Regions from separate parts of the Kitasatospora sp. NPDC056184 genome, predicted to be linked through region 2. Evidence: riboswitches for the same ligand, from Rfam matches in the RefSeq annotation. Region 2 holds a riboswitch; each other region holds the start of a gene.

Region 1 (10,022 bases), on a different contig from region 2:
CCGCGGCGCCTTCTCGATGTCCGAGCCGGGCCTCGGCTCCGACGTCGCCGCGATCAGCACCAAGGGCGTCAGGTCCCAGGACGGGGAGTTCTACGTCCTCAACGGCCAGAAGATGTGGCTGACCAACGGCGGCACCTCCACCCTGGTCGCGGTGCTGTGCAAGACCGACGAGGGCGGCTCCACCCCCTACAAGAACATGACCACCTTCCTGATCGAGAAGACGCCGGGCTTCGGACCGAACCCGACCGTCCCCGGCCTCACCGTGCCCGGCAAGATCGAGAAGATGGGCTACAAGGGCGTCGACACCACCGAGCTGGTCCTCCAGGACGTCCGCGTCCCGGCCGACCGGATCCTCGGCGGCGTCCCCGGCCGCGGCTTCTACCAGATGATGGACGGCGTCGAGGTCGGCCGCGTCAACGTGGCCGCGCGCGGCTGCGGCGTCGCCCGCCGGGCCTTCGAGCTGGGCATCGCCTACGCCCAGCAGCGCACCACCTTCGGCAAGAGGATCGCCGAGCACCAGGCGATCCAGTTCAAGCTCGCCGAGATGGCCACCAAGGTCGAGGCCGCCCACCAGATGATGGTCATGGCCGCCCGCAAGAAGGACGGCGGCGAGCGCAACGACCTGGAGGCGGGCATGGCCAAGTACCTCGCCTCCGAGTACTGCAAGGAGGTCGTCGAGGACTCCTTCCGGATCCACGGCGGCTACGGCTTCTCCAAGGAGTACGAGATCGAGCGGCTCTACCGGGAGGCCCCGATGCTGCTGATCGGTGAAGGTACTGCGGAGATCCAGAAGATGATCGTCGGGCGCCGCCTGCTGGAGGAGTACCGCATCGCGGAGTGATCCACAGGCCTCGGAAGCCGCCGGTCGACGGGCGTGCGGGCCCGTCCCGGCACCGCGCCGTGCTCCGACCCGGTCGCCTGGTCCGCCCCGGGTCCGGCACGGCCCACCGAAGCGGCCGTAGGGCGTACAGCTGCTGTCACGCGCCCTGCGGCCGCTTCGGCATCCCCTCGGCCGGCCCTCGACCTGCCCCGGGCGGACCGCCCCGAACGGCCGTACGGGCACCGTTGAGACATGAGTCACCAGCTTCGCCGGGTCCCTTGGGAACCGGAGCGGGGCGAGCTACGGTCGTAGGGAAGGGGCGCGACCGCGCCTCCGGCAGGTCACATGACGAGCAGGCGGGTTGCCCACCCACCGTCTGCTCCCGATAGCATCCACCGGGACAGCAGACGTCCCCCTCTTACCCGATCCCGCGGTGGCCCCCGTCCAGCGGCCATGATCCCCCGCGACAAAGGTCTTCGATGCCCATCAGCCCGTCCCCTCACACCTCCGTCACGGACCGCGATGCCCTCGCAGCCACGACGGCCGGTCGGCGACCCCGCGTGACCATCGCGCGCGGAGCCACCCCCTGGTTCGTCCCCACCCTCGCCACGGCCGCCGTGACCACCGCCCTCACCCGGCGCAGTGGCAAGTGGGCCCTGGCTGCGGTACCCGCCTGTGCGCTCGGCGCCGGCATGCTGTGGTTCTTCCGCGACCCCGAGCGTGAGATCGGCACGGGCAGAGTGATCTCCCCCGCCGACGGCGTGGTCCAGAGCATCGACGCGTGGCCGGACGGCCGGACCCGCGTGGCGATCTTCATGAGTCCGCTCAACGTCCACGTGAACCGGGCCCCGCTGCCCGGCACCGTGACCTCCGTCGAGCACGTGCCCGGTGGCTTCGTGCCCGCGTTCAACAAGGACAGCGACCAGAACGAGCGGGTCGTCTGGCACTTCGACACCGAGCTCGGCGACATCGAGATGGTGCAGATCGCGGGCGCCGTGGCGCGCCGGATCGTGCCGTACGTGGACGCCGGTACCAAGGTCGAGCAGGGCGAGCGGATCGGTCTGATCCGGTTCGGGTCCCGGGTCGACACCTACCTGCCGGCCGGCGTCGAGGTCGGCGTCGAGGTCGGCCAGAAGACCACCGCCGGGGTGACGCGCCTTGACCGTGACTGATCCTGAGACGATCGTCGGCCTGGAGGACGAGGAGACGGTCCTGCGCCGTCGCCGTTGGGCCCGCGACCGCGAGCTGCGCGCGCCGCGCTCGCCGCAGCACCTGTCCACCGCCGACTTCCTGACCCTGGGGAACGCCGTCTGCGGCTTCCTGGCGATCTACTCGATCACCACCGGGGTGCTCGTCCCGCACATCACCAACCCGGACGCCGCGCCGGACAAGCACAGCGCCGCCACCGCGGTGACGCTGCTGCTGATCGGCTCGATGTGCGACCTGTTCGACGGTCTGGTGGCGCGCAAGCTGCGCTCCTCCGCGCTCGGGGCCGAACTCGACAACCTGGCCGACCTGATCAGCTTCGGCATCGCGCCGGCCTACTTCGTCGCGGTCTGGGGCATGGTCTCGCCCGGCTCCAACAGCCGCCTGTCGGCCCTGATCGCGCTGACCGTGCTGCTCGCGGTGGTCCTGCGGCTCGCCCGCTTCTCCGCCGTGAAGATGCGGCCCGGGGTCTTCCAGGGCATGCCCTGCCCGATGGGCGCCATGACGGTGATCGCCATCGTGCTGCTCGACCCGCCGTTCCTGCCCGGTCTGCTCGCCATCTTCGGCGCGGCGTACCTGATGGTCAGCCGGATCGAGTACCCCAAGCCGCAGGGCCTGCTGGCCACCGCGACGCTCTGCTGGATCGTCGTCTCGATCGGCTGCCTGGGGGCCTGGGCGACCGGTCTGCCGGGCGGCGACAACCTGCTGCACATCGGCGCGTTCGCGCAGATCGCGCTCGCCGCGATGGCGCCGCTGCTGGTCATCCGCCGCAAGGTGGGCCAGAAGGTCGGCGACGTCCGGGCCCGCCGCGCGGAGTCGCGGATCGGCTGACGCTCCTCCGGTCGCGCGGAAGGGCCCGGCCCCCCGAGGGGGGCCGGGCCCTTCCGCATGTGCGCTCCCGCTCGGCTAAGCGCCGCCGCGGTGGACGCTGAAGGCCGAGCGGCGGGCCGCGCGGGCCACGCCCGGGTCCGGGTGCACGCCGGAGACGGCGGTCAGCACCGAGGCCGCCCGCGGGTGCCCGGACTGCCGGGCCCGGGCGAACAGCCGCACCGGGTCGCCGGCCGAGGCGCCCTCGACGTGGCCGACCAGCAGTTCCGTTTCCCCGTGGTCGAGCACGGCCGCGGCGGTGTCCACCCAGAGCCAGGCGGCGTCCTCCGCGCCCAGCACATCGGCCGGGGAGACTCCCTCGTCCGAGCGCTCGGCCAGCCAGAGCAGCGCGTAGGGGCGCAGCACCGGCTCGTCGGCGGCGGCCCGGACGGCCTGCTCGGCGGTCACGCCGGCCACCCGCAGCGCCTCGAAGGCCAGGCCGCGCACCAGGGCGTCCTCGCCCTGCGCGGCCTCCAGCAGCTCGGCCACCGCCCGGTCGGCCGGGCGGGCGGCCAGCCAGGCCCGGTACTCGGCGCGGGCCGGGCCGGGCGAGTAGTCGGCGCAGGCGCTCAGCAGCTCCAGCGCGCTCTGCTCGATGTGGCCGGCGGCGGTCTGCGCGACGGTGCAGATCTCCTCCAGCTTGGCCCGCACCGCCCAGTGCCCGAGCGGGGAGAGCTCGGCCGCGTTGTCCCGGCGGGCCAGCGCGCCGACGGCGGCCAGGCCGTCCAGCATCCAGTCCAGGACGGCGGCGACGTCGGCGGGCGAGGCCGGGGTGTCGATCTGCGGCTCGCGGCAGGTGCCGCGGACGGCGGAGACGGCGGAGGCCGCGTGCGGGACGGGCGACAGGCCGAAGGTGCCCTCGCCGCCGCCGACCCGGCGCTCGTCCAGGCCGCGCCGGAGCAGCTCCAGCAGCTCGACGTCGGCCACCGGGCCGTCCACCAGGTGCAGGAAGGAGAGGAGCTGCGGCGCCTGGTCGACGGCCTGCCCGGCGAGCACCGCGAAGACCCCCCGCAGGGCGGCGGGCGGGACCGGGGCGAGCAGCGTCCAGGCGTCGAACAGCGCCGACCAGCCGCGGACCACCGCCTCGTCGTCGTGCTCCCAGGCGTGCAGGCGCCAGCCGGGGCCGGCGCCGCCGTCCCGGGCCTCGACCAGGCCGACCAGCAGGGCCTGGCCCCACGCCTTGGCGGCGGCGCCCACCGTCATGGCGAGCGCGAGGCCGGCGGCGCGGGCGTCGTCGGGGAGCAGCTCGCCGCGCTTGTCGACCTCGTCGAGGTCGCCGGCCCAGCGGGCGATCCGGACGGCGTCGACCAGCATGCGGCGGGCCAGCGGGGCGAGCTCGGCGGGAGCGGGGAAGCCCTCCGGCACAGGGACCCGGCCTCGGCCGGGTGCGGGGGCGGGGCCTCGTCGGCGGGGTACGCCCGGGGCCCCCGGCCTGGCGCCGGCGGGGCGGTGGGCCGTTCCGGGGAGACGGGTCACCGTCGCACCGGTACCGATCGTCGGCGGGAGCGGGGCATCACGGTCGCGCGGATTCCGAGACGTCACGTCGAGCAGTCTTCCCCTTGCACCGGCCATCTGTCACATCCGGTTGTCCGCGCGGGGCGGGAGGGGGGCGTGGGGGCTCGACAAGATCGGGCAACAGAGGCCAAACCGACTGGCTTGATCTTTATGGCGAGTCCATGCCAGATGGAACCGGTGTGCCGCGGAATTCCGCGCGAGGGGGGGCGGGAAGGGGATCAGCAGAACGGCGTGAGCCAGCGGCGGAGGGTCTCGGCGTAGCGGTCCGGGGCGCTGTTCCACAGGGCCGCGTGGTCGCCGCCGGGGAAGGCCTGGAGGTTGACGAGGTCCGGGCGGCGGTCGGCGAGGCGCCGGGCGGCGGCGAACGGGGCCACCGGGTCGTCGGGCCCGTGCAGCACCAGGGTGGGCACCCGCAGGTCGGTGCCCTCGGCGAGGCGGGCGAAGTCGGCCAGATCCACGCCGGTGCGGCCCTGGGCGGCGAGCACGCCGAGTTCGGCGCTCGCGCCCCGGAAGCCGGACCGGGCCGCGCCCCGGCGGGCGGTGGCCGGCCAGTCCAGCACCGGGGAGTCCAGGACCAGGCTGCTGATCGACGAGGCGAGGTCCGAGCGGGCGGCGGTGTGCAGGGCCATCGTGGCGCCGAGCGACCAGCCGTAGAGGACGACCCGGCCCGCGCCGCCCTCCAGGGCGGTGCGCACCGCGGCCTCGACGTCCCGCCACTCCGTCTCGCCGAAGTGGCCGAGGCCGTCCGGGGAGGGGGGCGCGCCGGCGTCGCCGCGGTAGGTGACGGCGAGCGCGGGCAGGCCGAGGCGCTGCAGCTCGGGGAGGACCGGCAGGGCCTGCCCGCGGTCGGCGTCGGGGCCGTGCACCAGGACCACCCAGGTGCCGCGCTTGCCGTCCACCCGCCAGGCGGGCAGCGCGCCCAGCTCGCCCTCGACGGCCGTCTCGGCGAACGGCAGGCCGAGCGCCGAGGCCGGGTCGCCGAGGTACACCCGGGGCGTGAGGCGGACCTCGGTCCCGGGGGCGAGGGTGCCGCGGTCGGCGCGCACCAGGCGGCGGGTGACGCCCTGCTCGTCGCGGTGCAGGACCTCCTCGACCACCGCGTGGCCGTCCTCGCCCCACTCGACGGCCCAGCGGCCGGGCCGCTCGCTCACCGCGGTGCGGGTGAAGGTGACCTGCCCCGCGCCGAGGCTCCGGACGCGCACCGGGCCGGTCCGGTCGCGGGCGTCCCCGGTCGGACGGACCATCCGCTCGGACGCCTTGCGGCCGATCAGCAGGACGGCGGCCCCGGTGCCGACGGCGGCGGCCGCCACGGTGGCCGCGATTCCCCAACGCATACTCGCTCCCCGGTGCTCGGTGTCTGGCTGCTGCTGCTCGGTGTCCGGCTGCCGCGGGGTCCGGCCGCTCGACGTCCGGACCCACCCCTCAGTCCACTCGCGCGGGCGGGGGGAAGCCAGTAGGACACGGCCGTACGGGTTGTTCCGCGAGGAAGGTCACACCGGCGGGGACGGGGCGGCGCGGCGTGTGACCAAGACCCCGGACAACCTCGGTTGACTCCCGGTTCGGGCCCGTGATGGGATCCTTCAGCCAATACGGAGGCATGCAGAGGAAGCCGGTGCGAGTCCGGCGCGGTCCCGCCACTGTCACCGGGGAGCACGACCGGAACACGCCACGGCGAGCCGTCAGAAGCCGCTGGAAGGCCCGGATCGCGCGTCCGACCCGGAAGCCAGGAGACTCTCGCCCCCGGTTCGTCGATCCAGGGCGCGGACCCTGAGTGAGGACACGCACGCGATGCTGCGCCCTGCCGTGCGCCCGCCGGGCCGGGCCCTCGCCTTCGGCGCGGGCGCCGTCGCTGGCTACCTGGCCGACGCCCGCTTCGGCGACCCGCGCCGCGGCCACCCGGTGGCCGGCTTCGGCTCCGCCGCCGGTCGGCTGGAGCGCCTGCTGTGGCGCGACCACCGCGCCGCCGGCGCCGCCTTCACCGCCCTCGCCGTGGGCACCGTCGCGGCCGGCGCGCTGGCCGCCGACCGGCTGCTGGCCCGCCGTCCGCTCGGCCGGGCCGCCCTCGCCGCCGCCGCGACCTGGACGGTGCTCGGCGGCAGCTCGCTGACCCGGGAGGCCCGCACCATCGGCCGTTCGCTCGCGGCGGGCGATCTGACGGCGGCCCGGGAGCGGCTGCCGCACCTGTGCGGGCGCGACCCGAGCGCGCTGGACGAACGGCAGCTGGCCCGCGCCGTGGTCGAGTCGGTGGCCGAGAACACCGCCGACGCCGTGGTCAACGCCCTGGTCTGGGGCGGTCTGGCGGGCACGCCCGGCCTGCTGGCGTTCCGCGCGGTGAACACCCTGGACGCGATGGTCGGTCACCGCTCGCCCCGCTACGCCCGGTTCGGCTGGGCCTCGGCGCGGCTGGACGACGTCGCGGGCTGGCCGGGCGCGCGGCTGACCGCGCTGCTGACGGTGGCCGCCGCCCCCGAGCCGCGCACCGCCTGGCGGGTCTGGCGCCGCGACGGCTCCGCCCACCCCAGCCCGAACGCCGGCCAGGCCGAGTCGGCCTTCGCGGGCGCGGTGGGCGTGCGCCTCGGCGGGACGCTGCGGTACGGCGAGCGGGTGGAGCACCGGCCCGTGCTGGGGGAGGAACTGCGCCCCGTCGGGGTGGACGACATCGAGCGGGCCTGTGTGCTCTCCCGGCGGGTGAGCGCGCTGGCCCTGGGTACGACGGTCGCCGGGCACCTGCTGCTCGGGGCGGCCCTGGTGAGGAAGCGGAGGAGTGGGTCATGAGCAAGGCGCTGCTGGTCGCCGGGACGACCTCGGACGCCGGCAAGAGCGTGGTCACCGCGGGCATCTGCCGCTGGCTGGCCCGGCAGGGTGTCGCGGTCGCGCCGTTCAAGGCGCAGAACATGTCGCTGAACTCCTTCGTCACCTCCGACGGCGCCGAGATCGGCCGCGCGCAGGCGATGCAGGCGCAGGCCGCCCGGGTGGAGCCGGAGGCGGCGATGAACCCGGTGCTGCTCAAGCCCGGCGCGGACGGCCGCAGCCAGGTGGTGCTGCTGGGCCGCCCGGTCGCCGAGGTCGGCGCGCTGGACTACCGCGAGCGCAAGCCGGTGCTGCTGGAACGCGCCCTGGAGTGCCTGGCGGACCTGCGCACCCGCTTCGACGTGGTGGTCTGCGAGGGCGCGGGATCGCCCGCCGAGATCAACCTGCGCGACCGCGACATCGCCAACATGGGTCTGGCCACCGCCGCCGGGCTGCCGGTCGTCGTGGTCGGGGACATCGACCGCGGCGGCGTGTTCGCGGCGATGTACGGGACGCTGGCGCTGCTGTCGGCGGAGGACCAGCGGCATGTGGCGGGCTGGTTCGTCAACAAGTTCCGCGGCGACGCGCGGCTGCTCGCGCCGGGCCTGGAGATGCTGCGCGAGCTGACCGGCCGCCCGGTGCTCGGCACCCTGCCGATGCTGCCGGACCTCTGGCTGGACGCCGAGGACTCGCTCGACCTGTCCACCGTCGTCGACCGGACCGCCGCGCGCGGCCCGCTCGGCGCGGACGTGCTGCGGGTGGCCGTGCTGCGCTTCCCCCGGCTGTCCAACTTCACCGACCTGGACGCGCTCGCCCAGGAGCCCGGCGTGCTGGTCCGCTGGGCCACCCGGCCCGAGGAGCTGGCCGACGCCGACCTCGTCGTCCTGCCCGGCACCCGGGCCACCGTCGCGGACCTCGCCTGGCTGCGCGAGCGCGGCCTGGAACCGGTGCTGAAGGCGCGGGCGGCGGCCGGGCGGCCGCTGCTCGGCGTCTGCGGCGGCTACCAGATGCTGGCGCGCTCGATCGTGGACGAGGTCGAGTCGAAGGCGGGCGCGGTGGACGGGCTCGGGCTGCTGCCGACCCGGGTGCGCTTCGGCGCCGGGAAGGTGCTCGGCCGCCCGGTCGGCGAGGCCTACGGCGAGCGGGTCGAGGGGTACGAGATCCACCACGGCGTCGTGGCCGTCGAGGGCGGGGAACCGTTCCTGGACGGCTGCCGGGTGGGCCAGGTGTGGGGGACCACCTGGCACGGCGCGCTGGAGAACGACGGCTTCCGGCGCGCGCTGCTGCGCGAGGTCGCGCAGGCCGCCGGCCGGGCGTTCGTGCCCGCGCCGGACACCTCGTTCGCCGCCGCGCGGGAGGCCCGGCTGGACCGGCTGGGCGAGCTGATCGAGGAGCACGCGGACACCGACGCGTTGTGGAAGCTGATCGAGGGCGGGGTGCCGGCGGCCGGATCGCTGCCGTTCCTGGCGCCCGGAGCCCCTGGGGAGCATGCATGAGTGACGTCCGTTATCCGTTCACGGCCATCGTGGGCATGGCCGACCTGCGGCTCGGCCTGCTGCTGAACGCCGTCTCGCCCGCGGTCGGCGGGGTGCTGGTGCGCGGCGAGAAGGGCACCGCCAAGTCGACCATGGTGCGCGCGCTGGCCGGGCTGCTGCCGTCCATCGCGACCGTCGACGGCTGCCGCTTCGCCTGCGACCCGGCGGCGCCGGACCCGCAGTGCCCGGACGGCGCGCACGACGGCGGGGCGTCCTCGCGGCGCCCGGCCGAGCTGGTCGAGCTGCCGGTCGGCGTCTCCGAGGACCGGATCGTCGGCTCGCTGGACCTGGAGCGGGCGCTCGCCGAGGGCGTCAAGGCGTACGAGCCGGGGCTGCTGGCCCGGGCGCACCGCGGCGTGCTCTACATCGACGAGGTCAACCTGCTCCAGGACCACGTGGTGGACCTGCTGCTGGACGCCGCCGCGATGGGCCGCTCCTACGTCGAGCGCGAGGGCGTGTCGGTGCGGCACGCGGCGCGCTTCCTGCTGGTCGGCACGATGAACCCGGAGGAGGGCGAGCTGCGGCCGCAGCTGCTCGACCGGTTCGGCCTGACGGTGGAGATCGCCGCGACCCGGGAGCCCGCGGAGCGCGCCGAGGTGGTGCGCCGCCGGCTCGGCTACGACGCCGACCCGACCGCGTTCGCCGCCCGCTTCGCCGGGGACGAGCGGGCGCTGGCGGCCCGGATCACCGCCGCGCGCGAGCTGCTGCCGCAGGTGGAGCTGACCGACACGGCGCTGCGCCAGATCACCGCCGTCTGCGCGGCGTTCGAGGTGGACGGGCTGCGCGCGGACATCGTCATGGCGCGCACCGCCGTCGCGCTGGCCGCCTGGGCCGGGCGCACCGAGGTGCTGGCGGAGGACGTCCGCAAGGCCGCCCAGCTGGCGCTGCCGCACCGCCGCCGGCGCAACCCGTTCGACGCGCCCGGGCTGGACGAGGAGCAGCTGGACCGGGTGCTGGAGGAGCACGCCCAGCAGGAGCCCGAGCCGGAGCCCGAGCCCGAGCCCGCGACGGCCGAGGGGCCGCAGGACGACCCGGACCCGGACGGCGACACGGACCCGGACGGCGGCGGCCCGCGGGACGGCGGCCCCGACGGCGACGGGGGCGGCGGCGCGCCGGAGCCCTCCGGTCCGGACGGCCCGCCGCCGGCGGCCGCGGACCCGGCCGCCGGGGAGGACGCCGCCCCGCAGCCCGTCCCGGCGCAGCACCCCTCCCCCGCGCGGGAGTCGGCGCCGGTCGCGGCCGGCGACCCGTACCGCACCCGGCTGTTCGCGGTGGACGGCACCGGGCGC
Region 2 (10,022 bases):
ATGCGCGAGGGCGTCGACGCCGGCCGCATCGACACCGTCCGCCCCGAGCACACCCCCGAGGCGATGAACCGCCCCCCGCGCGTCGACGACCACGGCGGCGAGGTCTACGTCTACCGCCGCGCCGGCCGGCCCTGCCTGATCTGCGCCACCGACGTCCGCACCGAGGAACACGCCTCCCGCAACCTCTTCTGGTGCCCCACCTGCCAACCGGCCCGCGCCACCGCCTGATCCGGGCTCCGATTCGGCCCTAGGGTGGGGTCCGGCACTCGACCGGGGGGCGGAGGGAGCGCGCGGATGACGGACGGGCACCGGACGGTCAACACCGTGTCGGGCACGGTTCACGGCATGGTGGTGCAGGCCGGCACGGTCGTGATGTCGGCGTCCGGACTCGCCGTGCCGCGCCAGATCCGCGGCCCGCGCCGGGCCTTCGTCAACCGGGAGAGCGAGTTCGCCCGCCTGGACGCGGCACTGGGCCGACTGGACGACGCCGGGCCGGCCGTCCTGGCGTTCACCGGGCTCGGCGGCGTCGGCAAGACCGAGCTCGTCGCCCAGTTCGCGGCCCGGTCCGCGGCGCACTTCCCGGGCGGCCAGCTCTACGCGGACCTCGCCGTCCACCGGCACCCCGGCGGGGTGGACGTCGGCGAGGTGCTCGGCGGCTTCCTGCGCGGTTTCGGGCTCCCGCACGTGCCGGACGCCCCGGCCGAGCGGGCGGCGGCGTTCCGCACCGTGACGGCCGCCGGGCGCCGGGTCCTGGTCTTCCTGGACAACGTCGAGCACGCCGCCGAGGTCCGGGCGCTGCTGCCCGCCACCGGACTGCTGGTGGCCGCCGGTCGGCGCCGACTGCCCGGGCTGGTCCTGGACGGCGCCGAGGTGGTGCGCCTCGACCCGCTCCCGGCCGGCGCCGGATGCGAGCTGGTCCGCGGCTGGCTGGGCCCGGGCCGGGGGACGGACGCGGAGCTGGCACGGCTGGTCGAGTTCTGCGGCGGTCTGCCGCTGGCCCTGAACGCCGTGGGGTTCCGGCTGCTCGACCGCGAGGAACTGCGGGTCGACCGGGTACTGGCCGAACTGACCGACAAGGAGCGCAGATTGTCGTCGCTGAGCAATGAGGAGGGTGCGGTCGAGGACGTCCTGGACAGCGTCCACCGGCAGCTGCCCGAGTACACCCGTACGCTCTACCGGCTGCTGGGCGTCAACCCCGGGCCGCTGGTCTCGGTCGAGCTGGCCGAGGCGGCGGGGGTGCCGCGGGCCGCGGACGGCCTGGCGGACCTGCGATCGGCGCACCTGGTGGACGACGTGGCGGAGGACGGGCCGGAGCGCCGGTACCGTGCCCACGACCTGGTCCGGCTGCACGCCGCCGGGACGGTCCGCGAGCTGCCCGACCGGCTGGAGCTGCTGGCCCGGATCGTCGACTACTACCGCGGCCGCGCGGGGCTGGCCGACCGCGCGATCGGCGACCGCTTCCGGCTCCAGGAGGGGCCGGGCGGGACGGCGCTGCCGGGGTTCGGGTCGGGAGCGGAGGCGCTGGAGTGGCTGCAGAGCGAGCGGGCCAACCTGCTGGGCGCCGTCCGGGCCGCCGCCGAGCAGCGGTGGCACGGCGAGGTGTGGCGGCTGTGCGAGTCGCTCTGGCCGCTGTACCACGGGCGCAAGCACTACGGCGACTGGGTGGAGAGCCATCTTCTCGGCATCGAGGCGGCCCGGGAGGACAACCGGCCGGACGCCGTGATCCGGCTGCGCAACCAGCTCGGGCGTGCCTACTACGAGCGCGCGGAGTACCCGCTCGCCGCCGAGCAGCTGGCGGCCGCGGCCGCCCTGCTGCCGGAGGTGGACGAGCCCCGGCTGGCCGGCGTGCTGTGGGAGACGGACGGCCTGCTCTGCCTGGCCGACGGGCGGCCGGAGCGGGCCGTGGCGCTGTTCACGCGGGCCCGGGAGGCCAACGAGGGAGACCCGCACGGCGTGGTGGTGCAGAGCTACAACCTCGCCCAGGCACTGGTGGCCGCCGGGCGGGCGGAGGAGGCGCTGGCCGTGCTCGAGGAGGCGACCGCGGTGGCCGGGCGGGAGGGCGACGCCCCGATGCTGATGCGGCTGCCGCTGGTCGAGGCCCGGGCGGAGCGGGCGCTGCGGCGGTCGGCGGCGGCGGTCGGGGCGGCGGAGCTGAGCGCCGGGCGGGCACGGGAGTTGGGCCAGCCGAAGAAGGAGGCGGCGGCGCGGGAACTGCTCGTCGAGCTGGCGGAGGAGCTGGGCGACACCGCTCTGGCCGACCGCAACCGCGCCCGGCTGCGGGAGCTGCGGGGGCGGTGAGCGGGGTCGGCCCGGCCGGCCGATGGGGGGTCAGCCGGCTGCGGCGGTGGGGGTGGTGCCGGCGCATTGGTCGAGGAGGGGGCGGAGGGTGGGGTCCACGAGCCGGTAGCGCACGACGCGGCCCTCCTTCTCGCCGGCCACCGCGCCGGCCGTTCGGAGCAGGCGCAGGGCCTGGGAGACGGCGGGGTCGCGCATGCCGGTGGCGACGGCGAGGTCGGTGACGGCGAGCGGGCCGGTGTGGTGCAGGGCGAGCAGGAGGGCGAGCCTGCCGGGGTCGGCGAGCAGGGCGAAGCGGTCGGCCCAGGAGCGGACGTGGGCGGTGTCGCCGATCGCGGCGATGGCCTCGCAGACCCGGTGGCCGTCGATGGTGCGGTGGCCCGCACGGTCGGCCGGTACGAGATGCATACGGGCCATTCTGGCAGGCGGTGGACTGTGATCCCGAACACCTGCGTAGGTGCGCAGTCTTGCAAGCTTCCTCCCGGGCCCCCTACGGTGTTCCCCGCCGTGGTGCTCGGGAAGACCGGTGACGGACCCTCAGGGGTCCCAGTCCGGAGCGGCCCTCGCCACTGTGATCGGGGGAAGTGTCCGTACCCACGACGCCACTGGGCGCCTCGCGCGCTTGGGAAGGCGGGTACGGGAGCCCCGTCAGCCAGGAGACCGGCCGCGGCATCTCACGAAGTCATTCCACGAGGTGCTGGAGCGTGATCCGCAGATGACCCTGCCCGAAACCGCCGCGGCCGCGGCGCCGCCCGCCGCCCTGCCCGCCTTCCGCTGGCGCCGAGAGGACACCCTGCGCACCGCCGGGCTGTTGGGGGTGATCCTCGCCATGCACCTGGTGGCGTTCGGCACCCTGATCTTCCTCGTCGCACCGGAGAAGTACGAGGTCGGCACCCAGGTCTTCGGGGTGGGTCTGGGCATCACCGCGTACACCCTCGGCATGCGGCACGCCTTCGACGCCGACCACATCGCGGTGATCGACAACACCACCCGCAAGCTGATGGCGGACGGCAAGCGCCCGGTCTCGGTGGGCTTCTGGTTCGCGCTCGGGCACTCCTCGATGGTGGTGCTGATGGCCGCCCTGGTGGCGGGCGGCGCGCAGCTGGCCAACACGCTGATGGACGACGAGTCGACCACCCACCAGTGGCTGGGCGTGGTCGGCACCTCGGCCTCCGGCGCCTTCCTCTACCTGATCGGCGCGCTCAACCTGGCGGCGCTGTTCGGCATCCTCAGGGTGTTCCGCTCGATGCGGGCCGGGCAGTTCGACGAGTCCGAGCTGGAGGCGCACCTGGACTCCCGCGGCCTGATGGCCCGGGTGCTGAACCGGGCCACCCGCTCGATCACCCGGCCCGGGCAGATGTTCCCGGTCGGCATGGTGCTGGGCCTGGGCTTCGACACCGCCACCGAGGTCACGCTGATGGTGATGGCGGGCTCGGGCGCCGCCTCCGGTCTGCCGTGGTACGCGATCGTCTGCCTGCCACTGCTGTTCGCGGCCGGGATGAGCCTGTTCGACACGCTGGACGGCACCTTCATGAACTTCGCCTACCAGTGGGCGTTCTCCAACCCGGTCCGCAAGGTGTACTACAACCTGACCATCACCGGCCTGTCCATCGCGGTGGCCTTCCTGATCGGCACCATCGAGCTGGTCGGCGTGCTGCACGAGAAGCTGGACCTCACCGACCCGGTGACCGGCTGGATCGCGGACATCTCGCTGGACAACGTCGGCTATGCGATCGTCGGCCTGTTCGTGGTGGTCTGGGCCGCGGCCATCGCGTACTGGCGGCTGGCCGGGGTGGAGAGGAAGTGGAGCCCGGGCGCCGTGGGCGGCGGACGGTAGCCGCCGCGGGTCCTGCCCGGGTGGGGGCGTTCGGCGGGCGGATCGGGGGAGGGGTTCGTAGGCTCGACGCATGGCTGATGCGTACGCGGGCCGTCGGGAGCGGTTGCGGGAGCACTGCGGTGCGTCCGGGGCCGACGCGGCGCTGGTCACCCGGGCGGCGAACGTGCGGTACCTCACCGGGTGCCCGCCGTGCGGGGCGACCCTGCTGCTGACCCGGGACCGGGTGCTGCTCGCACTGCCGGACGACCTGCCGCCGGACGACACCGGCGAGCACCTGATCGCCCCCGAGGTCACCCGGCTGCCGGTGGCGGTCGGGGCGGACACCGCGCTGGCGGCGGCCGCCGCGGCGGCGCGGCTGGGGGTGGCCGGGCTGGCGGTGGAGGAGCACGACCTGACGGTCACCCGGCACCGGGCGGTGGCCGGGCTGGCCGAGGGGGTGCGGCTGGCGGACGTCGGCCAGGCGGTGGAGCGGCTGCGGGTGGTCAAGGACGAGCACGAGATCGCCGACCTGCGGATCGCCGCGGAGATCGCCGACCAGGCGCTCGGCGAGCTGCTGGAGTCGATCCTGGTGGGCCGTACCGAGCGGCACCTGGCGATGGAGCTGGAGCGCCGGATGATCGACCACGGCGCGGACCGGGCGGCCTTCCCGGTCTCGGTCGGCACCGGCTCCCACTCCGGCCAGCCGGCCCACCAGCCCACCGACCGGCGGGTGGAGGAGGGCGACTTCCTGACCGTGGTGCTCGGCGCGCAGTACCGCGGCTACGGGGTGTCCACCGCCCGGACCTTCGTGATCGGCGCGGCCCCGGCGCCCTGGCAGGTCGAACTGCACCGGCTGGTGTTCCGCGCCCAGCGGGCCGGGCGGGAGGCGCTTGGGCCGGGGGTGGAGCAGTGCGTGCCCGACCGGGCTGCGCGGGAGATCCTCGGGGCGGCCGGGCACACCGAGGCCTCGCCGCACCCGGTCGGCCACGGCATCGGCCTGGAGATCCGGGAGGCCCCGCGCCTGGGCCCCACGGACATGGGTAAACTGGACAGCCGCGTACCGGTCACCGTCGGCCCGGGGGTCCACCTCCCGGGGCGGGGCGGGGTCCGGATCGAGGACACGCTCGTCGTGCGCCCCCTGGATGAGGGCGGGCCCGAGCTGCTCACCATCACCACCAAGGAGCTCCTCGCCCTGTGACACGGGTGTGCCGCAGGACGCGATCCCTTGGTTCCTTGACAGCTATATCCAGGAGTAAGTGCGCCCGTGGCTTCCACGAACGATCTCAAGAACGGCATGGTCCTCAACCTGGACGGCAAGCTCTGGGCCGTCGTCGAGTTCCAGCACGTCAAGCCCGGCAAGGGCCCGGCCTTCGTGCGCACCAAGCTCAAGGAGGTCCTCTCGGGCAAGGTCGTCGACAAGACCTTCAACGCCGGTGTGAAGGTCGAGACCGCCAACGTCGACAAGCGCACCATGCAGTTCTCGTACAAGGACGGCGAGAACTTCGTGTTCATGGACATGGACACCTACGACCAGCTGACCATCGAGCCGGGTGTGGTCGGCGACGCCGCCAAGTACCTGCTGGAGGGCTTCGACGCGCTCGTCGCCCAGCACGACAACAAGCCGCTGTACGTGGAGCTCCCGGCCGCCGTCGAGCTCCTCATCGCCGAGACCGAGCCGGGCGTCCAGGGCGACCGCTCCACCGGTGGCACCAAGCCGGCCAAGCTGGAGACCGGCGCCGAGATCCAGGTGCCGCTGTTCGTCACCACCGGCGAGAAGGTCAAGGTCGACACCCGCGACGGCAGCTACCTCGGCCGGGTGAAGTAAGTCCGTGTCGTCCGCACGCACCAAGGCCCGCACGCGAGCCTTCCAGATCCTGTTCGAGGCCGACCACCGCGGGGTCGACCCGCTCACGGTCCTCGCCGACTGGGTGGCCCGGGCCCGGGAGCCCAAGCCGGACGAGGGCACCCCGCAGGTCGGCGAGTACACCATGGAGCTGGTCGAGGGCTACGTCCAGCACGCCCGCCGGATCGACGAGCTGATCTCGGAGTACGCGGTCGGCTGGACGCTCGACCGGATGCCGATCGCGGACCGCAACGTCCTGCGGCTCGGCGCGTACGAGCTGATCTGGGAGGACCGCGTCCCGGACGCGGTCGTCCTGGACGAGGCCGTGGAGATCGCCAAGGAGTACTCCACCGACGACTCCCCGGCGTTCGTCAACGGCCTGCTGGCCCGCTTCCTGGAGCTGAAGCCCAGCATCCGCCGCTGACTCCGCGCCTCCCGCGCCCACCGCGCCGACGGCCGTCGGACCGGAAACGGTCCGGCGGCCGTCGTGCGTGTTCACCCGGGCGGCGTATGGTGTCGCCTACTCGTCAGTAACCTGGCGTGCCGGCGGCCCGCACCCGCCGGCGACCCCCGCAGCGAAGGGCAGGCCACCTCCATGACCACGGCGATCCGCAGCGAGTTCGACCAGGGCATCGCCCTCACCCCGCACCCGGACGAGCCCGGCCGCTACGACGGCGAACTCGGCTCCGGCTGGCAGATCGGCGGCGGCGTCAACGGCGGACTGCTGCTGGCCGTGGCCGGCCACGCGCTCACGCTCGCGCACACCGCCCGCCCGGAGAGCGCCGGGCACACCGACCCGGTCTCGATCAGCGGCTACTACCTCTCCGCCGCCACCCCCGGCCCGGCCACCGTGCGCACCGAGGTGATCCGCACCGGCCGCTCGCTGTCCACCGGCACCGCCGCGCTCAGCCAGGGCGGCGTGGAGCGGCTGCGGGTGGTCGCCAGCCACGGCGACCTCGCCGTCCACGACGGCGAGGTGCGCACCACCGCCGTCGCGCCGCGGCTGCCGCCGCCGGACCGGTGCATCGGCGTCGAGCACGCGCCCAAGGAACTGCTCACCCAGGCCGCCCTGCTGGAGCGGTTCGACATGCGGCTCGACCCGGCCACCGTCGGCTGGGCGCTCGGGCAGCCCTCCGGCGCCGGCCGGATCCAGGGCTGGTTCCGGCTCGCCGACGGCCGCCAGCCCGACCCGCTGCTGCTCCTGCTGGCCGCCGACGCCCTGCCGCCGGTCACCTTCGACCTCGGGATGCCCGGCTGGGCGCCGACCGTCGAGCTGACCGTGCACCTGCGCGCCAAGCCCGCGCCGGGCTGGCTGCGGGTGGTCCACGCCACCCGGAACCTGGCCGGCGGGTACTTCGAGGAGGACGCCGAGGTCTGGGACGAGACCGGCCGCCTGGTCGCCCAGTCCCGCCAGCTGGCGCGGGTGCCGAGGTAGCGCGGGAAGCTCGTGAGCGGGCGTGCACGCCGAGTGACGGGTGCGCCGCGCGTGAGCCGGACGCGCGGGGCGCGGGAGGCGGACCGCACAACCGTGCGTGACCCCAAACATCCGATTCACCCTCGGTTACAGTCCTGTGACACGTCGTACGTGTGCGCCACGCGGGGCTGGGGAGGACAAGGTCGGCGGTACCACCCGCCGCCGACCCGTCCGACCCGCCCGCCCCGCCCGAGGAGCCCCGATGAGCCGCAACGGCCGCGCCCGCCGCACCCCCGACTGCACCGCCGCGGGTTCCCGCCCCCGGGCCCGCTCGCGCGCGGCCGCCGACCGCGACGGCGTCTGCGAGCGGCAGCGGGCCGAGGGCGCCGGCCAGGCCTTCGTGATCGGTGTGCTCACCAGCCCCGAGGACTTCGAGCAGGCCCGCGCCTGGCGGCTGTCCGACGCGCCGGACCACGAGCAGTACCTGCGGGAGACCGCCGAGCTGCTCGCCGACGCCCGGAGCCGCTTCGACACCGTCCGGGCCCGGATGTTCCACCCGCAGGACTTCGCCGAGTTCTGTCTGCTGCACGGCCTCGACCCGGCCGAGCCGGCCGCCCGCGACCGCTACCTGCTCAACCCGGCGCTGCGCACCCAGCTGCTCGCCTACCAGGGCGAGGAGCTGGTCGGCGACTTCGTCCCCCGGCTGGTCCGGGCCCGCGAGAACGGCCTGACCCTGCGCCACGCCGACCTGCTGCTCGACGGCCGGCTGTACGGGGAGCGCGACGACGCCGCGCAGGGCGCCTACGAGCGGGGCGCCGAGGTGTTCCGCCGGATGCTGCTCGGCGCCGGCAGCGGGGTCTACGAGCTGCGGCTGTCGGTGGACGCGCCCGGCGGGCGGCTGTCCGCGGCGGCCCGGGTGCTCCAGTGGGAGGACGGGGTGGTCCGGATCAACGACGAGGACCTCGAACTGCTCTGCGCGGTGTTCTGCGCCGGGCTGGCCCGCGAGCTGCCCGGCCTCGCGGTGCTGCACGGCGCCCAGGGCACCGCGGCGGCCTGCGGCGAGTACCTGGCGACGGCCTGGGCCTGGGCGAGCGAGGGCCGGGTCTGGGCGCCCGCCGCCGGGCCGGTGCGGCTGGACGGCGTGGCCGCCGAGCCGGGCTACCGGCTGGAGACGGTCTGCTAGCACGCTTGAGCACGCCTCCGACGAGCCTCCGACGCGCCTCCGACGGCCCGGAGAGCGCCGCGGCGCGGCACCCCTCGCGGGGGCCGCGCCGTGACGTTTCTGCTGTTGTCCGCCGCCCCCGCAGGCGGGAAGCCGACGGGGAGCCCGGCGGGAGCCGGTGCGGCGAGCCTCAGCTCGTCTCCTCCTCGCGCACCGCGCGGCGCGCGTCGGGGTTGAGCACGCCCCAGGAGATCAGCTGCTCGGTGAGGATCGACGGCGACTGGTCGTAGATCACGGCCAGGGTGCGCAGGTCGTCCTGGCGGATCGACAGCACCTTGCCGTTGTAGTCGCCGCGCTGGCTCTGGATGGTCGCCGCGTAGCGCTGCAGCGGGCCGGCCTTCTCGGACGGGACCTGGGTCAGTCTCTCCAGGTCGAGGACCAGGCGCGGCGGCGGCTCGGCCGCGCCGCCGGGCGTACCGCCGGGCAGCAGCTCCTGCACCGGAACCCCGTAGAACTCAGCCAGTTCGGCCAGCCGCTGCACGGTGACCGCACGGTCGCCGCGCTCGTACGAGCCGACGACGACTGCCTTCCAGCGCCCCTGGGACTTCTCCTCGACACCGTGCAGGGAGAGTCCCTGCTGAGTGCGGATGGCTCGGAGCTTGCCTCCGAGCTGCTTCGCGTAGTCGCTGGACATTGATCTCCCCGGACGAGATTGCTTCGCGTTCAGTGGTGGGTCACGGGCGATTGCCGACGCCGCTACCGGTGGGTTCGACGTCTGTCTCGTAACTCACTGTGAGGTTACGTAGAGTGAGGTAGTTGCGTCAAGCCGAATGGGGCAGTCGTGCGAATGGGCCGCATCACCGGTGCGGCCGGTGCGTGAACCACGGGGAGCGGAATGGTGGCCGTCGGTTGGCCGCGAATGACGCGGTAGGATGACCGGAGCCCGCGCCGAAATCCAGGCCGGGTGTTCCAGACATCCTTTAAGGCCCGTCCCGTGAGGCGGGGAAGGAGGTCCGCTTCGGCATGACCGCACACCAGGAATCCGCGCCGCGGCCGCCGCACCAGGTGCTGGACGGCACGGACATCGCCCGGGTCATCACCCGGATAGCGCACGAGATCGTCGAGCGCGCCAAGGGCGCCGAGGACGTCGTGCTGCTCGGCATCCACACCAGGGGCGTCCACCTCGCCCGGCGGCTGCACGCCCGGCTCGCCCAGATCACCGGCCGGGACATCCCGCTCGGCACCCTGGACATCACCATGTACCGGGACGACCTGCGGCTGAAGCCCGCCCGCGCCCTGGAGCACACCGAGATCCCGCCCGGCGGCATCGACGGCCGACTGGTCGTCCTCGTCGACGACGTGCTCTTCTCCGGCCGCACCATCCGCGCCGCGCTCGACGCCCTGAACGACATCGGCCGCCCGCGCGCCGTCCAGCTCGCCGTCCTCGTCGACCGCGGCCACCGCGAGCTGCCGATCCGCGCCGACTACGTGG
Region 3 (10,022 bases), on a different contig from region 2:
TCGGCGACGTCGCCGACGGAGGCGGCCCTGCCGAGCGCGGCCAGGGTGTCCGGCTGGTTGGACAGCGGCACGTCGGTGATCGCGGGCACGCCTGCGCCGGTGAGGACGGCGTTCCAGGCCTTGGCGTGGTCGGCGTGCTGGGCCATCGCGGTGGTCACGAATGTCGCGACCGCCGGGGGAACGGAACCGAGCCTGCCGGCCTGCGCAGCGTCGAGCGCGGCCCGGTAGGCGCCGACCGCCTGGTTCTCCAGCGCGGTGGCCAGCGCCACCACCCGCAGGTCTCCGGTGTACTGCCCGGCCGCCGGGGCCGGGCCCGGCGCGGTGGCGGCGGGACTTCCGGGGGCGGGGTTGGTGCGGCTCCTGCTGCTGGAGCACGCGGTGAGGACGAGACCGGCGGCGGCCCCGCCCGCGCCGAGCAGGAAGCGGCGCCGCCCGGCGTCGGCCGGCCCGGTGGCGCGGATCTCCGGGACCAGGTCGCGGGCGGTGGCCCGCATGACCGGAAGGGTGGTTCGGTGGGCCTCGTCCATCTCGCGAGTCAGACGGGTGAGTTCGGCCTCGCCGATGGCGGGCTCCCAGCTGCGGTCGGTGGTCACTGTACGGCCCCTTCGGCGATCGGGGAGGCGTTGTCGGTCCGGTGGAAGGCGTCGGGGAAGCCCACGCCGCCGGCCGCGGCGGGCAGCTTCGCCGGGTCGACCGGGATGGCGACCAGGTCGGCGGCGTTGCCCGCCAGCAGCGCCTGTACGGCCAGCAGGACGGCGCGGTGCTGGGCCTCGACCGGGGCGACGGAGGCGAACAGCCTGCGCAGGTCCGCGTTGCCCACCTGGCCGACGTTCCTGGTGTAGGTCTGGGCGGCGACGTCCTCCAGCGTGATGGCGAGCGCCACCACGTCCGCCGAAGTCTTGACGGTGGGCAGTGCCTGGTCGACGACGGCCTTGTACTTCGGGTCGGGGTCGTGCTGCGCCGTGCCGCCGGCGGCGGTCGCGGCGGCGTTGAAGGCCTTGGCGTGGGCCTGGTGCTGCTCGGTGGTCCTGGCGATGAACGCGGCGACCGTCCTGTTGCCGTCCTTGATGAACGGCAGTCCGGCGGCGGTCCGGTAGACGGCCACCGCCAGGTTCTCGATCGACGCGGCGGTCTGCAGCGCCCGGATGTCGTCCCCGGACGCCGTCGCCGACGGGGAGGCCACCGCCCGGGTCCGACCGGCCAGGCCGACCGCTCCCGCCAGGCCGGCGGGCGCGGTGCCGCGCTGCCACCAGCGGCGCGCCGGCGCGGCGCCCTGCCCGAAGTCGGTCAGCGCGGCGCGGGTGACCCGCAGCGCGTCGCTGTTCAAGTCCTCTGACTGCTCGGTGAGTTCTTCCAGCAGCCGGGTGTCGATGTGCTCGCTGGCCATCATGTCCCGTCTCGGCTCCTCGGCCCGGCCGAACGCCGGACCGCTTCCTCCCGGCCTTCGGCACCCTCCCCGCCCCGGCTTGGTCACCGGGCCCGAACGGACGGCGATTCGCCCGCGAGGGTGAGTTCACCGCGACACGGTTGACGGCAGGCCCCGGTTCCCCGCCCCGCCCACGCCGGCACGCCTCCCCGAACGGCACCCGCAGCAGGGGAGGAGACTCCCGGGGCCGGTCCGGAGGGATTCCCCCCGGACCGGCACCCGCCGGAATCCCTCAACGCCATCCCGTCTCGGATCCGTGCAGGCCGTCAGTGGCGCCACCTGCCCCGTGATCTCCCCATCACCCTCCGACCACCGCTCCTCGGGGACCGACCTGTTTTCGCCGGTGCTTCCCGGCACCCGGGTGATAGAAACTCAAGCAGTTCTCATCGCCGCGGCAGTTGACTGGAGCCGTAACCGCGATCCGGTCAACTCCCCCTCCCCGCAAAGGAAGCGATCACATGATACGTCCGTTGCGCGCCCTCGGCCTGGCCGTCCTCCTCACGGCCGTGTCCCTCACCGCGGCTCCGTCCGCAGGCGCCGCCCCCGCTCAGGCCCCCGCCGCGGGCACGCGGTCGCTCACGCCCGTCGGGGGCGGCACGGGGATCATCTTCCGGCTGAACCCGACGCCCGAGGCCCCCACGAGCTGGTACCTCTGTACCCTCACCGCCGTCGGCCGCGACGCGGCGGGCAACCTGGTGGGCCTGACCAACGCCCACTGCCTCATCGACGCGCAGGGCACCAAGCTGGTCGGCGAGCAGATCTACCGGGACACCTCGCCGGCGGGGACGGCCCTCGCCCCGGCCGACGTCAACGCCAGCCGCCCCGACCTGGAGACGGGGGCGATCGGCACGGTGACGTACGTCAGTACGCCCAACAACCTGCTCAGCACCGGACCCAAGGGCCTGGACTACGCGGTGATCAAGCTGGACGAGAGCCGGGTCGCCCCCACCGCCACCGTGGGCTCGGTGACCATCACGTCGATCGGGGCGCCGCCCGCCAACGGGACCCGGATGTGCAAGCAGGGCCACCGGACCGGCCTCACCTGCGGCATCAAGCTGGGCACCAACGGAATCTGGTTCACCCACCTCGTCTTCACCAACTCCGGCGACTCCGGCTCCCCCGTCGTGGACGGCCAGACCCTGGTCGGCAACGCGTTCGGCGCCCAGCACAGTTCGCCGATCCTGAGCATCATCGACGAAATGAACGCCGTCGGCGGAGTCGGGGCCGGCTTCCACCTCGCGACGACCTGAACCACGCCGGAGTCCACCGGCCGGCCCGTGTCCCGCGAGCACCGCAGCTGTCGCGATCGGCCGGCGCCGCGGCGACAAGCGCGGGCAGCGGGCAGCGGGCAGCACGCCACGCACGCCAGGGCCGCCAAGGCGTCCGGAGGAGCCCGAACGATCCCGACGATCATCCCAGGTGCCGGCCAGCACCGACCCGACCACGCCTGATACCTTGCAATCGCCGTGGTGTTCGGGAAACCGGTCTGAGTCCGGTGCGGCCCTCGCCACTGTTGCCGCGGAGTACCGCGGCCCTCGCTGACCGGCTTCGCCAGCGGTCAGGGCCACTGGGCGGGCCTGAAGATCCGCCCGGGAAGGTCGGCTGCGGTGTGTCGATGCGGAAGCCAGGAGACCGGCCACGGCGCGACATGTTCCACGAGGGTTTTGGAGAACACGTGCCCAGCGGTATTCCGCATCCGTACCGATCCATGCGTTCCGCACGTCCCGGAGGTCCGACACGCGTCGGCCGGGCGGTCGCGGCCGTCCTGTTCACCGGCCTGCTCGGCGCTTGTGCGGGCGCCCCCGCGCCCGTCGCGTCCGGCGGGACGACCGGAAGCGCCGAGCCGGTCAGCGTGGACAACTGCGGGACCACCGTGACGGTCGGCGCGCCGCCCGAGCGGCTGGTGACGCTCAACCAGGGTGCCACCGAGGTGGCCCTGGCCCTCGGCCTGCAGTCCCGCATGGCCGGTACCGCCTTCCTCGACAACTCCGTCCCGGAGAAGTGGAAGGCGGCCTACGACTCCGTTCCGGTGCTCTCCAAGGACTACCCGACGAAGGAGAAGCTGCTCGCGGCCCGTCCCGACTTCCTGTACGCCTCCTACTCCAGCGCGTTCACCGACAAGGTCGCGGGCACCCGGGAGGAACTGCGCGGCCAGGGCGTCCCGTCGTACCTCTCCCCGTTCGGCTGCTCGGACAAGAGCCAGGTGCCGCCGACGACCTGGCAGGCGATGTGGGGCGAACTGAACGACGTCGCCAGGGTCTTCGGCGTCACGGAGCGGGCCGCCGCGATCCAGCGGGAGCAGGAGCAGCAGCTGGCCCGGTTCACGGCGACGGCCGCGGGCAAGGGACTGAAGGTCCTGTGGTTCGACTCGGACACCAAGGCGCCCTACGTCGGTTCCGGCCACGGCGGACCGCAGCTCGTACTCGACGCCGTGGGTGCCCGCAACGTCTTCGGGGACCTGCCCGGAGCCTGGCAGAGCGTCAGCTGGGAGAAGGTCGTCGCCGCGGACCCGGACGCCATCGTGCTCGCGGACGCCGACTGGGACACGGCCCAGTCCAAGATCGACTACTTGCAGGGCGACCCGGTGCTGAGCAAGCTCACCGCCGTGCAGCGCAAGGCCTTCGTGGTGGTGCCGTTCTCCGAGTCGACCCCCGGCGTGCTGCTCGCCGACGGTGCCGCCCGGGTGTCGGCGGGACTGGGCGAACTGCGCACGCGGTCATGACCACCGCACCCCGTCCCGCCCTGCGGCCCGCTGGTCCGGGCCGCAGGGCGGCGGTCCTGGCCGTCGCCGCGGCCCTGCTCCTGGCCACCGCGCTCCTCGGCCTGGCCGTGGGCTCGCAGCACGAGCCGGTCCGGACGGTGATCGAGGTCGTGGTGCGCCGTCTCGGGCTGGGCGACCCGCACGTGACGCTGCTGGACGACCAGATCGTCTGGCAGTTGCGGCTGCCCCGGGTTCTGGGAGCGGCTGCCACCGGCGCCGGCCTCGCGGTCTGCGGTGCGGTGCTGCAGACACTGACCGGCAACGACCTGGCCGATCCCTTCCTGCTCGGGATCTCGGACGGAGCCGCCGCCGGCGCGGTCACCGTGATCGTCCTCGGTGTCGGCGTGTCCGGCGCCGTGGGCACCGGTGCGGTGGCGACGGCGGCCTTCGCCGGTGCCCTGCTCGCGGCCGTCGTCGTCCTGGCCCTGGCCGGCGCGCGCACCCGGACGCTGCCGACCACCCGGACCGTACTCGCCGGCATCGCCGTGGGACAGCTGTGCGGGGCCTACACCTCGTTCGCCGTGCTGGTCCTCGGGGACCGCAACGCGGCGCGCGGTGTCATGGAGTGGACGCTGGGCTCGGTCGCCGGCCTGCGGTGGCCCACCGCCGTCTTCCTGACCGCGGTCGCGCTGGCCGGCATCACGGTCCTGGCCTCCTCGGCCCGCGACCTGGACGCCTTCGCCTTCGGCGAGACCGCCGCCCGCTCCCTCGGCGTCCACGTCGAGCGCACCCGCTGGGTCCTCGTCGCCACCGCCGCGCTGGTGACCGCGTGCCTGGTCGCCAACACCGGCGTCATCGGGTTCCTCGGCCTGGTCGTGCCGCACGTGGTCCGGCTCGTCTGCGGCCCGCGCCACGCCCTCCTGCTGCCCGTGTCGGCACTGGTGGGCGCGTCCCTCCTGGTGGGCAGCGACATCGTGGCGCGCTCGGTCCTCCCCGACCGGGAGATCCCCGTCGGCGTCGTCACGGCCGGGCTCGGAGCACCCTTCTTCGCCTGGCTGCTGTGGCGCCAGGGCCGGGCCGACGGGAGGGAGCAGTGACGGTGACGCCCCCCGTCGAGCTGCGCGCCGAGGGGCTCCGGGTGCGCATCGGCGGAGCCACGCTGCTCGATGACGTCTCGATCGCGTTCAGCCCCGGCCGGATCACGGGCCTGCTCGGGCCCAACGGCGCCGGGAAGACCACCTTGCTGCGCGCGATCGCCGGGCTGACCCGGCCGAGCGCCGGGCGGGTCCTCCTGGGAGGGGAGGATCTCCACGCGCTCACGGCCCGCCGGCGGGCGCGACAGGTGGCCTTCATGGAGCAGCAGGCGGACACCCGGCTGTCGCTGCCGGTCCGCCAGGTCATCGAGCTCGGACGCACTCCGCACCGCAGCCGCTGGCCGGTGCCGGCGAACTCCGCCGCCGACGCCCACGAGCGGTCCGTGTTCGCCGACGCCGTGGCCGCGGCCGACGTCGGCCACCTGCTCGACCGGTCCTGGCCGACACTGTCGGGCGGCGAGCGGCAACGGGTCCAGCTCGCGCGGGCGCTGGTGCAGGAGCCGGGCCTGCTCCTGCTCGACGAGCCCACCAACCACCTCGACCTGCGCCACCAGCTCGGCTTCCTCGGCACCGTCCGCGGGCTGGGCATCACCACGGTGGCGGCGCTGCACGACCTCGAACTCGCCGCCGCCTACTGCGACGAGGTCGCCGTCCTGCTCGACGGCCGACTGGTCGCCCACGGGCCCGGCTCCGAGGTGCTCACCTCGCCCATGATCGCGCACGTCTACGGCGTCGACGCCACCGTGGAACGGCACCCCCGGCACGACCGACCGCACATCCGGTGGAACGGACTGCTCCAGGAAAGGACGACGCCATGACCTCCCCGGTCCTGGAAGCCCACGCCCGCCGCAGCGCCGTGCTCCTGGTCGGCATGTCGATCGCGGAAGCCGTCCGCCGCGACGAACTCCTCCGGACGGCGGCCTCGCACCGGGCCTCGATCGCGTTCCTGCAGCAGGCCGACCCCTCGCTGTCGGCCGAGCTGACCAGGCTGGCCGACGCGGGCGCCGAGACCGTGGTCGTGATCGGCGTCCGCCTCGCGGCTTCCGGCCCGGCCCATTCCTGGCTGCGGCGGATCGCCGCGTACTGGTGGCGCGAGCGCGCGGGCCACCGCCCCGAACTCCTCGTCGCGACCCGCCTGGCCGACTCGCCGGACGCGGTAGCCGCCGTGGCCGCGGCGACGAAGGCCGTCACCGGCGGGGAACCCGGCCTCACATCCGCGGCCTGGGAGGACGTCCCCGGCCACCGGCACCAGGTCCTGGTGTGCCGCGGCCCGCGTTGCGCGGCCAAGGGCGCGGAGGAGGGACTGCGCGCCCTGGTACGGATGCTGGCCGAGCAGGGCCTCGGCGACGACGACGTGCTCGTCACCCAGACCGGGTGCCAGTTCCCCTGCAACCAGGCCCCCGTCGTCAGCGTGCAGCCGGACGACGTCTGGTACGGGAAGGTCGACCCGGCGGTCGCAGACCGCATCGTCACCGAGCACCTCGCCGGCGGACGACCGGTGGAGTCCAACCGGCTCGCCCGCCGCAAGAACGGGCACGCGGGCGACGTGGAACCCCACGACCGGCCGTGACCGGGTGTCCGCCGGCGGCGAGTCGGGCCCGGGGCGCCGCCCGACGGAGACCCTGACGGGGTGCTGGTGATCGCGCACTCGGACGAGGAGGACGCCGCAGCGGCGTGGAAGCGAATCTGCGGGCCCCACCGGGCTCCACCGGGTGCGGACGGCCCGGTGGAGTCCGGCCGCTACCGTGTCAGCAGGTTCTCCAGGACGTCCGCCCCCCTGGACGCGCCGCCCGCCCCGCGCACGATCCGGCTCAGGGCCGCCGCCCGGGGGCGGCAGGACCGGACGGCCTGGACGGCGTCGCGCAGGCCCTGCACGGTCGGCTCGGCGAGCGTCCTGCCGACCCGGAGCTCCTCCGCCCGCCGGGCGATCGCCCGCTGTTCCGGGATCTGCGGCACCGCCACGAAGGGCACCCCGTGGTAGAGGGACTCCATCACCGAGTTCATCCCGGCGTGGCTCAGGAACACCTCGGCATGCCGCAGCACCGCCACCTGCGGCACGTGCGCGTGCACCTCGACGTTCGCCGGGATCGGGCCCAGCGACTGCCGGTCCAGCCCGCCCACCGCCATGACGACCTGCCAGTCGCCGCCGCCGAACGCCTCGACGCAGGTCCGGTAGAACTCGGGCCGGTCGTTGAAGACGGTTCCCAGTGAGATCAGCAGCACCGGGGCCTGCGACCGGGGTCTCCACTCGCCGGCGGTCTGCCGGCTGCTCAGCGACGGCCCGACGAAGTGGAAGCGCTCGTCGAAGGTGTCCCCCGACAACTGGAACTCGCGGGGGATGAACACCAGGCTCGTCGGGGCCACGTGGCCGAACATCAGGTTCGGGTCGTCGAGGAAGGTGTGGCCCTGTGCGAACTTCCCCATGTCCTGGATCGCGGCCACCAGCCGGGGGTCGGTGTGGTCGAAGTCGGCCGGCAGGTACACCTGCGCCGCCGAGAAGGACTCGTTCTCCGCGAAGGTCGGCACCAGGGAGACCTCCGGCACCCCGAGCAGGTTCGCCAGCATCCTCCCGGTGAAGGTCACCGAGTCGTAGCACACCGCGTCCGGCGGGTCGGCCGCGAAGTGCTCGGCCAGGACGGGGAAGGAGGCACGCGCGTCGTCGAGGTAGTACTCCATCGTCACGGCGAGCTGTTCCGCCGTGAACCCGCCCCGCGCCGCCATGTCGGGCGGCAGGTGCGAGGGCAGGGTCACCGGCGACGCCCCGGCGGCGGAGGCGGCGTCCATGGTGGCCGGTCCCGTGGCGTAGCTGACCCGGTGGCCGCGCCGGACCAGCTCCTCGACCAGCGGCAGGGTCGGGTTCACGTGCCCGGACGCGGGCGCGCTCACGAAGGCGAAATGGGCCATCAGCTCTCCTCCAGGATGACCGGAAGAGTCTTGTGCCCGTTGGTGAAGAAGGAACCCAGCGGCTCGAGTTCGGACGACGGGACGGCCAGCCGCAGCCGGGGGAACCGGGAGAACAGCGCGGACAGCGCCGTCGTCGCCTCCAGCTTCGCCAGGGGGGTGCCGAGGCAGTAGTGCACGCCGTGCCCGAAGGTGAGGTGGTCGGCCCGCGACGGCCGGGTGACGGAGAAGTCCTCCGCGTCGGCCCCGTGCTGCGCCGGGTCGCGGCCGGCCGCGCCGTAGGACAGCAGGATCGCCTCGCCCTTGCGGATCTGCACGCCGTCCGCGGAGATGTCCTCCACGGCGTACCGCAGCGGCAGGTTCGGCACCGGCGCCTGCCAGCGCAGGGTCTCGTCCACCACGTCCTCCCACGTGCTGGTCCCGGACCGGACCAGGGCGAGCTGATCCGGGTGCGTGGCCAGCGCGTGGACGGCGTGGTCGAGCAGGTTGACCGTCGTCTCGAAGCCGGCGGAGATGGTCAGCAGCAGGGTGTCCAGCAGTTCCCGCTCGGACAGCCGGGTGCCGTCCGCCTCCCGCGCGGCGATCAGGTCGCTGGTCATGTCGTCGCCGGGGTCGCGCCGCTTGGCGGCCACGAGTTCCTTGAGCAGCATGTACAGCTCGCCGGAGGCGGCCTGCACGCCCGCCGGGTCCGCGTCGAGGCTGAACACCGCGTCCACCAGCCGCCGCAGGTCCTCGCCCGTCTGCGGGGTCACCCCGAACAGTCCGGTGATGACCTGGATCGGCAGCGGGAACGCGAACCGTGCGCGCAGGTCGACCGGCTGCCCCGGCGGCACCGCGGCCAGGTCGGCGATCAGGCCGGCCGTGATCTCCTCGACGCGCGGCCGTGTCGCCTCGATGCGGCGCGGGGTGAACGCCTTGGCCACCAGGCTGCGCAGCCGGGTGTGGTCGTCCCCGTAGGCGGTGAACATGTTCTGCATCGCGACCCACATGATCAGCGGCCAGTCCGGCGGGATGTCGCCGTCGCGCCACATGGGCCAGTGCTTGTTCGCGTCCTTGGAGACCTTCGGGTCGAGCAGCAGCTTCTTCGTCAGGTCGTGCCCGGTGACGGCCCAGGCCGACACGCCACCGGGCAGTTCGACGGGCGTGGCCGGTCCGCGCTCGCGCAGGGCGGCGGCCTCGCCGAAGATGTCGCCGCCCGAGGGGTCGATGACGTACGCGTCGGCCGGCGGGGCCTGCACGCGCACCGGCGCGGTGAAGGTGGTGGCCGTACGGGGCTCGGGCTGCTCGGTGACCTCCAGCAGGGACGCGGTGAACCGCGAGCCCATGCCGAGGCCGATCGACATGATGGTGTCGCCGGGCTTGAGGGTCTCGTCGTGCAGCAGGTGGTCGATGCCGAGCAGTTGGTCGCACGGCCCGACGTGGCCGAGCTCGCGCAGCATCGGCCAGGTGGTGCGGCCCAGGTCGATGCCGAGCGGCTCCAGTACGACGACCTCCAGTTGGGCCAGGCCCAGACCGGTGACGACGAACCTGGTGATGTCGGCGACGCCGACGCCGGCCTCCTTGGCGGCCTGCTCGACCGCGGTGACCAGTGCCCCGCTCATCAGCGTCAGGTACGGGGCCAGGCCGGTGACCTCGATCGGCGTACGGTTGCGGTGGCCCTCGGGGTCCGGGATCGTCGGGGTGGCGAGGACCTCCATCTGGGTCGCGGAGCTGTTGGCGGTCGCGACCAGCCGCGCCCGGCCGCCCTCGCGGTTGAGCACGGCCGCGACCGCGCCGTCGGCCAGGAAGATCCCGATGGTGGGCTGCCAGCGTTCCCACCGCGGCGGGAGGAACCGGGCGGTGGCCGTGACCAGGGTCGCGGTCGCGGCCGGGTCGGCCACCAGGTGCGCGGCGGCGGACT

What was found. Region 2 has a riboswitch for cobalamin ahead of ACFC0B_RS33100 (HoxN/HupN/NixA family nickel/cobalt transporter). Riboswitches for the same ligand answer to the same signal wherever they lie in the genome.
Region 1: another riboswitch for cobalamin. It lies ahead of ACFC0B_RS23125 (cobalamin biosynthesis protein); the one in region 2 lies ahead of ACFC0B_RS33100 (HoxN/HupN/NixA family nickel/cobalt transporter).
Region 3: another riboswitch for cobalamin. It lies ahead of ACFC0B_RS06820 (ABC transporter substrate-binding protein); the one in region 2 lies ahead of ACFC0B_RS33100 (HoxN/HupN/NixA family nickel/cobalt transporter).

Annotation. Positions count from the first base shown of each region.
Region 1 covers NZ_JBHJUI010000011.1:238,019-248,040, reverse strand. The annotation lists gene ACFC0B_RS23150 (acyl-CoA dehydrogenase family protein) at 1-841, shown strand, start outside; gene ACFC0B_RS23145 (phosphatidylserine decarboxylase) at 1,300-1,992, shown strand; gene ACFC0B_RS23140 (CDP-alcohol phosphatidyltransferase family protein) at 1,979-2,857, shown strand; gene ACFC0B_RS23135 (hypothetical protein) at 2,933-4,258, opposite strand; gene ACFC0B_RS23130 (alpha/beta hydrolase family protein) at 4,627-5,742, opposite strand; cobalamin riboswitch at 5,951-6,163, shown strand; gene ACFC0B_RS23125 (cobalamin biosynthesis protein) at 6,197-7,183, shown strand; gene ACFC0B_RS23120 (cobyric acid synthase) at 7,180-8,694, shown strand; gene ACFC0B_RS23115 (putative cobaltochelatase) at 8,691-10,022, shown strand, end outside.
Region 2 covers NZ_JBHJUI010000024.1:38,392-48,413, reverse strand. The annotation lists gene ACFC0B_RS33115 (Fpg/Nei family DNA glycosylase) at 1-228, shown strand, start outside; gene ACFC0B_RS33110 (tetratricopeptide repeat protein) at 295-2,298, shown strand; gene ACFC0B_RS33105 (ArsR/SmtB family transcription factor) at 2,329-2,703, opposite strand; cobalamin riboswitch at 2,787-2,979, shown strand; gene ACFC0B_RS33100 (HoxN/HupN/NixA family nickel/cobalt transporter) at 3,011-4,132, shown strand; gene ACFC0B_RS33095 (M24 family metallopeptidase) at 4,203-5,309, shown strand; gene efp (elongation factor P) at 5,376-5,936, shown strand; gene nusB (transcription antitermination factor NusB) at 5,941-6,378, shown strand; gene ACFC0B_RS33080 (thioesterase family protein) at 6,550-7,389, shown strand; gene ACFC0B_RS33075 (hypothetical protein) at 7,631-8,551, shown strand; gene ACFC0B_RS33070 (transcriptional regulator) at 8,721-9,224, opposite strand; gene pyrR (bifunctional pyr operon transcriptional regulator/uracil phosphoribosyltransferase PyrR) at 9,554-10,022, shown strand, end outside.
Region 3 covers NZ_JBHJUI010000002.1:410,499-420,520, reverse strand. The annotation lists gene ACFC0B_RS06835 (ferritin-like domain-containing protein) at 1-593, opposite strand, end outside; gene ACFC0B_RS06830 (ferritin-like domain-containing protein) at 590-1,390, opposite strand; gene ACFC0B_RS06825 (trypsin-like peptidase domain-containing protein) at 1,885-2,676, shown strand; cobalamin riboswitch at 2,877-3,082, shown strand; gene ACFC0B_RS06820 (ABC transporter substrate-binding protein) at 3,135-4,148, shown strand; gene ACFC0B_RS06815 (FecCD family ABC transporter permease) at 4,145-5,224, shown strand; gene ACFC0B_RS06810 (ABC transporter ATP-binding protein) at 5,227-6,039, shown strand; gene ACFC0B_RS06805 (ferredoxin) at 6,036-6,791, shown strand; gene ACFC0B_RS06800 (macrolide family glycosyltransferase) at 6,962-8,125, opposite strand; gene ACFC0B_RS06795 (cytochrome P450) at 8,125-10,022, opposite strand, start outside.